2 regions of the Nocardioides ginsengisegetis genome follow, and region 2 is predicted to be linked to the other one. Evidence: predicted binding sites of a transcription regulator. Region 2 holds the regulator's gene; the other holds the start of a gene.
What was found. Region 2 encodes LexA, which represses DNA repair genes until DNA is damaged. Its sites were predicted from a motif close to TCGAACANNTGTTCGA; they were not measured.
Positions count from the first base shown of each region.

Region 1 (3,409 bases), 1.8 Mb from region 2:
ACAGGACACGTACGCCGAGCCCGCGGCCGGTCCACACCGGGTCGCCGATCGCGTAGTCGACGCCGATCGCCGCGGGGTCCGGGCCGAGCAGGGCGTAGTCGGGGTAGTCGCCGATCCGGTAGTCCTGCACGAAGCCCACGGAGCGGCCGTTGACCTCGACCACCCACATCCGCGTCGGGGTCATGCCGTCGATGCTGGGGCCGTACTTGGCCGCGACGGTCTCGGCGGTGGCCTCGCCGTCGGAGGCCCACCACTTGTGGACGTGCTGCTCCTGGCGCCACCGGGTGACGGCCGGCAGGTCGCCGCGGGTCATCGCACGCACGGTGACCACCCAGTCGTGGTCAACCGCGAAGTGCTTCACCTCGCCGGAGAGGTCCAGGGGCACCGGCTCCGCGTGCCGGCTGGCGGCCATCCGCCGGGCCGCGGCCGCCCACGACTCCCCCGCGTGCACGACGCCCGCGAGCTCACGACCACGGTCGTGCACCACGACGTGCTCAGGATGCTGGGCCACGCCCCGAGACTAGGGCAGGTCGGGGGCGTCGCGGTCCGAGGCGGCCAGCTCCTCCCGGACGACCGCGAACGACAGGCCCGAGGGGTAGCCCTTGCGGGCCAGCAGGCCGACGAGCCGCCGCGTGGCGACGGTGTCGTCGACACGGGACAGGGTGCGCAGCTTCTTGCGGACCAGGACCCGGGCCGCCGACTCCTCGTCGGCCGGGTCGATCTCGTCGAGCGCCTCCTTGGCGACCTCGTCGTCGATGCCCTTGCGGCGCAGCTCCTGGGCGAGGGCCCGGCGGGCCAGGCCCTTGCCAGGCTGGCGGCTGGCGATCCAGGACCGCGCGAAAGCGTCGTCGTCGACCAGGCCGACCTCCTCGAACCTGTCGAGGAGGCGGGTCGCGATCTCGTCGGGGACGCCCTTCTTGCCCAGCTTGTCGCTGAGCTCCTTGCGGCTGCGCGCCTGCCCGGTCAGCTGGTCGAGGAGGATCTTGCGGGCGACCGACTCGGGGTCGGCATCCGGGCCGAGCGCCTGCTCGTCCACCGGCGGCGGCGCGGCGGGTGGAGGCTCGCCCATCCAGGCACGAACCCCCACCTCGACGTCACCCGTCCAGGGATCAGAAGTCATTGACACCCAGCGGGTCGGCCATCGGGTCGGCCGGCTGGTCGACCGTCGGGCCGACTCCGAGCTTCTCGAGGATCTTCTTCTCCAGCTCGTCGGCCAGGTCGGGGTTGTCGCGCAGGAAGTTGCGCGCGTTCTCCTTGCCCTGGCCCAGCTGATCGCCCTCGTAGGTGTACCAGGCGCCGGCCTTGCGGACGAGGCCCGCCTCGACGCCGACGTCGATCAGGCCACCCTCGCGGCTGATGCCCTTGCCGTACATGATGTCGAACTCCGCCTGCTTGAACGGCGGGGCGACCTTGTTCTTGACGACCTTCACGCGGGTGCGGTTGCCGACCATGTCGGTGCCGTCCTTGAGCGTCTCGATGCGGCGCACGTCGAGGCGGACCGAGGCGTAGAACTTCAGCGCCTTGCCACCGGTGGTGGTCTCGGGCGAGCCGAACATGACGCCGATCTTCTCGCGCAGCTGGTTGATGAAGATCATGGTGGTGCCGGAGTTGTTGAGGGCACCGGTCATCTTGCGCAGTGCCTGGCTCATCAGGCGGGCCTGGAGGCCGACGTGGCTGTCGCCCATCTCGCCCTCGATCTCGGCCCGCGGCACGAGCGCGGCGACGGAGTCGATGACGATCAGGTCGAGCGCGCCGGAGCGGATCAGCATGTCGGCGATCTCCAGGGCCTGCTCACCGGAGTCGGGCTGGGAGACCAGGAGTGCGTCGGTGTCGACGCCGAGGTTCTTGGCGTAGTCGGGGTCAAGGGCGTGCTCGGCGTCGATGAACGCCACGATGCCGCCGGCGCGCTGGGCGTTGGCCACGGCGTGCAGCGCGACCGTCGTCTTTCCGGAGGACTCCGGGCCGTAGATCTCCACGACCCGCCCGCGCGGGAAGCCGCCGAGCCCGAGCGCGACGTCGAGGGCGATCGAGCCGCTGGGGATGATCTGCAGCGGCGCGCGGACCTCGTCGCCGAGGCGCATGACCGAGCCCTTGCCGAACTGCTTCTCGATGTTGGCGAGGGCCGCATCCAGGGCCTTCTCGCGGTCTGCACCAGCCATGGTGTTTCCCTTCTTCTGGGGCTTCGCGCCGCCGGGTCGTGGTCTTTTCGTCTGAGTAGTCATCGTCGTGAGAGACGCTAGAGGAGACCTCCGACAGAACCGGGACGGAGCCTGCTCCGCACCTGTTCGCTGGGGACAACGTCGACCTGCGCGCCACCTGTGGACACACCGTAGCCCGAACACGTGTTCGACTCACGCACGCCGTACGGCGTGTCGCCTGGACCCGTGGCGCCCGCGCTCAGGCGAGCGGCAGGTGCACCAGGAACCGGCAGCCGAACGCCGCCTCGGCGTCGGGGACGTTCTCGACCAGCACCCGGCCCCGGTGGGCCTCGACGATGCCCTTGACGATCGCCAGCCCCAGGCCGGCCCCGCGCCCCACCTCGGCCGGGCCGTGCTCGGGCGTCCGGGCACTGCTCCCCTGCCAGGCCAGGTCGAAGACCCGCTCCATGTCCTCGGGCGGGATGCCGCCGCAGCTGTCGGTGACGCTCAGCTCGATCCCGTCGGCCACCGAGCGGCCGTGGATCTCCACGACCCCGTCGGCCGGCGTGTGCCGGATCGCGTTCATGATCAGGTTGGAGACCACCCGTGAGAGGCCGGCCGGGTCGGCGCAGACCTCGATGCCCTCCTCGACGCTGCCGCCGAGGCGCACGCTGCGGGCCCGGGCGACGGGGTCGGCCCCCGCGATCGCCTCGCTGACCAGGTCGCCGACCATGACGGTCTCGGGCGCGAGCCGCATGACGCCGGCGTGGATCCGGGACAGCTCGAAGAGGTCGTCGACCATCCGCACCATCCGGTCGACCTCGGTGCGGATCTGGCGCCGGTAGCGCTCCGGGTCCGGCGCCATGCCGTCCTCGAGCGCCTCGGTCATCGCCCGCATGCCGGCCAGCGGGGTGCGCAGGTCGTGGGAGACCCAGGAGACGAGCTCGCGGCGCGACTCCTCGAGCCGCGCCTCGCGGACCCGCGACTCCTCGAGCCGCTGGCTGGTGCGCGCCAGCTCGTCGGACAGGGCCTGGAACTCCGTGGGACCGCGCCGCACGGCCGTGAACGAGCCGGGCGTCGCCAGCCGGCGTGCGTCCTCGCGCAGCGAGAGCGACCAGTGCACGACGGCCGCGCCGAGAGCCAGCGCCACCACGACCGACACCAGTCCGGACACGACCGCCACCAGGCTGACCACGCCCCAGTCGTGGTCGGAGATGAACATGAGGCGGGAGGCGGCAACCACGCCGACGAGCACCGAGAACGTGGCGACG
Region 1 is NZ_JACGXA010000001.1:1,366,914-1,370,322, reverse strand. It holds gene FB382_RS06405 (GNAT family N-acetyltransferase) at 1-511, opposite strand, end outside; gene FB382_RS06400 (regulatory protein RecX) at 521-1,120, opposite strand; gene recA (recombinase RecA) at 1,110-2,159, opposite strand; gene FB382_RS06390 (sensor histidine kinase) at 2,398-3,409, opposite strand, start outside.
Region 1: a site for LexA is predicted at 2,335-2,350, ahead of recA (recombinase RecA). Genes of this name have one in related genera too.

Region 2 (3,409 bases):
CCAGGTGCACCACCGCGTCCAGGTCGTCGCGCGCCGCGAGCCCGCGGTAGGCGCTGAACCAGCCGGCCTGCAGGTTGGCGCACGAGACGACGCCGAAGCGCAGGTGGTCCGGCGTCGCGTCGTGGGCGGGAGCCGTGCGGGTGCGGCCGACCCGGCTCGTGGCGTCGCCGAGGTGGAAGCGGTAGTGGTACGCCGTGGCGGGCCGCAGGCCGCGCACGTCGACCTTGACGGTGTGGTCGCGGCTCGGGCCGGTCTCGAAGCGGCCTCGGCGTACGACGTCGCGGAACCCCGCGTCTCGCGCCACCTCCCAGCGGACCGTGACCTTCGGGCCCGCGCCGGAGCCGGGGGTGCTCGCCGCGGTCGGCGTCACTCGGGTCCACAGCACGACCCCCTCGGGCAGCGGGTCGCCCGAGGCGACACCGTGGGCGAACACCGCGCCGTCGCCCGCGGCCCCTGACGCGGCTACTGCCGGGGCGGCCGTCGCGAGCGGCGAGGAGACCGCGGCCACGCCGACGGCGCCGACGGTGCCGGTGGCCAGGACCGTACGTCGACCGACGGGGCGGGAGGTCAGGGGCTGGGCAGGGGGGATGTCACGGGGAGAGCTCACGAGAGGCCCAACGAGCCAGCGCCGGGCGTGTTCCGGATCGGCGGTGTGAGCACCGTCCGTTCACCCGCAGGTCACCCCGGGGTGGCGCGGGTCAGTCGAGGCGGCTGCGGGCGGCCGGCGTGGGCAGGCTGCGCGTGAGCGGGGCCGGGGCCGGTGTCGGCAGCGGGGCCGCGGCGGCCGGCATCGGCCGGGCGGCGGGCGCGGAGACGAGGACGGGGATGCGTGGCGCCCACTCGGCGGCGGCCCAGCCGGCGGCGATGACGAGGTAGCCCATCAGCACGTCGATGACCCAGTGGTTGCCGGTGCCGATGATGACGACGCCGGTGCCGACGGCGTAGGTCCAGCCGAGCGCGCGGACCCACCGGTGGCGGGCGTGGCGCTGCAGCGAGATGGCGACCCACAGGGCCCAGCCGGCGTGCAGCGACGGGAAGGCGGCCAGCTCGTTGGTCAGCCCGCCGAGCCCGCGCGGCGCGGAGGCGTCGGAGGCCCACCAGCCGTCGGAGGCGTGCAGGGAGAGGACGTCGACGTAGCCCGTGATGAAGCGCGGCGGTGCCGTCGGCATCAGCAGGTAGGCCGCGAGCCCGAGGAGGGTGCCGATCACCAGCGCCCGTCGGGCCGGGGCGTAGACGCGGGTGCCGAGCCGGTAGAGCCAGAGCAGCACCGCGGCCGTGACGACGTAGTGGAGGGAGGCGTACCAGTAGGAGCCGAGCAGCCCGATCACCCGGTGGTTGGTGAACAGCTCGTTGAGCGGCACCTCCCAGTGGATGCCGAGCACGGTCTCGAAGCGGAGCAGCTCGTGGGCCCGGTGCATGGCCGGCCCCATCGCGGTGTCGGCGACGAGCCGGGACAGGCTGTAGCCCACCCAGAGGGCCAGGATGAGGACGATCTCGAGCACGCCCCGCACGATCTGCGGGTGGCGTCGGCGCAGGGCAGTCAGAGACATACCCCCACCCTCAGTCGTTCCCACATGTACCAAAATACGGAATACCCCCGAAATGTTCCCGGGATTTATCTCGGGGGTTCGTGAAGATTTCCGGTGAGGAGGCTAGCGGACCCCGATCAGACCCGACGCAGGACCGCGGTGACCTTGCCGAGGATCGTCGCGTGGGTGCCGTCGATGGGCTCGTAGGTGTCGTTGTGGGGCAGCAGCCAGACCTTGCCGTCCTTGCGCTGGAAGGTCTTGACGGTGGCCTCGCCGTCGATCATCGCGGCCACGATCTCGCCGTTGCTGGCGGTGGGCTGCTGGCGGATCACGACGTAGTCGCCGCTGCAGATGGCCGCGTCGACCATCGAGTCGCCGACGACCTCGAGCATGAAGAGCGTGCCGTCGCCGACCAGCTCCTGGGGCAGCGGGAAGATCGCCTCGACCCGCTCCTCGGCCAGGATCGGGCCGCCGGCGGCGATCCGGCCGACCATCGGCACGTAGGAGGCGGCGGGCATCGCGTCGCCGACGCCGGTCTCGTCGTAGGTCGACTCGTCGGCCGAGGAGATCGAGCGCCGCGCCTTCATCACCTCGGGCAGGAAGACCTCGAGCGCCCGCGGCCGGTTGGGGTCGCGCTTGAGGAAGCCCTTCTCCTCGAGCACCTTGAGCTGGTGGGCCACGCTGGAGGAGCTGGTGAGCCCGACCGCCTCGCCGATCTCGCGCATGCTGGGCGGGTAGCCGCGCTTCTCGATGGCTTCCTTGATGTGGGCCAGGACCCGCTGCTGGCGCGGGGTCAGGCCGTGGGCGTCCGGGGGACCGTCGGGCAGCTCGGCGACTCGACCCCGTGCAGCCTTGGTGGGGGAGTCGTCGCCCGTCTTCTTCGTGGCCATGGCGGTGCCTTCCGGTGTACGGCGGTGCGCCCGGGGGACGCACCCCGGGCCGGTGTTCCCACCGTAGCCATGTCGGCCCGTCTGTTCAAACATCTGTTCGAACAGCGTGTCGCGCCGGAGTGGGGCGCCACGTCACGGTCAGAGCTGGGGCACCCACACGAACATCGGCATCCGGCAGACCTCCTCGAAGCCCAGCCGCTCGTAGACCGGCCGGCCCATCTCGGTGGCGTGCAGGATCGCCTCGGTGCAGCCCCGGTCACGCGCCATCTCGAGCAGCGTCGCGGTGACGGCGTACCCGATCCCGCGCCCGCGCGCGGCCTCGAGCGTGGTGATGTTGTAGAGGCCGGCGGTGCGGCCGGTGAGCCAGGCGGTGCCGCAGGCGACGGGCTGGCCGTCGACGGTGGCGAGCACGGTGAGGAGGTCGGCGGCGTCGAAGGGCGCCATCATCTCCACGATCGGGCCGGCGAGCTCGGCCGGGAAGCCGAAGCCCTCGGTCATCACCCGCGCGGTGGCCGCGTGGCACTCCGGGCCCACGACGTGGATCCGGACGCCGGGGCCGGGCGGCGGCATCGGCACCGGGCCGTCGAGGACGCGATGCATGCCGGGCGTCTCGTCGCGCAACATGCCGGCGGCGACGAGGGTGTCGGCGATCTCGGCCGTCATCGTGGAGGGGGAGCCCCACCACAGGAAGGGGAGTCCTCGGCCGACGTAGGCCGCCAGCACCTCGCGGGTGCGGCGCAGCTCCTCGCCGGGTGCGAAGCGGGCGCCGGCGATGCCGTTGAAGACGGGGTGCGGCACGGTGGTGTGCCAGGTGTGGAGGTCGGCGGCACCCTCGGTCCCGAAGGAAGGGTTGGAGGCCGTCACCCGCAGGAACTCCATGAGGTTGTCCTCGACCGGAGCCACCCGCGGATCAGCAAGCACGGGGGTCACCGGGGCACCGTACGCCGCGTGGGACATCGGGATCGGCGAATTCGCGGATCTGGTTGACTC
Region 2 is NZ_JACGXA010000001.1:3,211,062-3,214,470, reverse strand. It holds gene FB382_RS15500 (alkaline phosphatase D family protein) at 1-607, opposite strand, end outside; gene FB382_RS15495 (phosphatase PAP2 family protein) at 699-1,550, opposite strand; gene lexA (transcriptional repressor LexA) at 1,667-2,419, opposite strand; gene FB382_RS22950 (GNAT family N-acetyltransferase) at 2,558-3,349, opposite strand.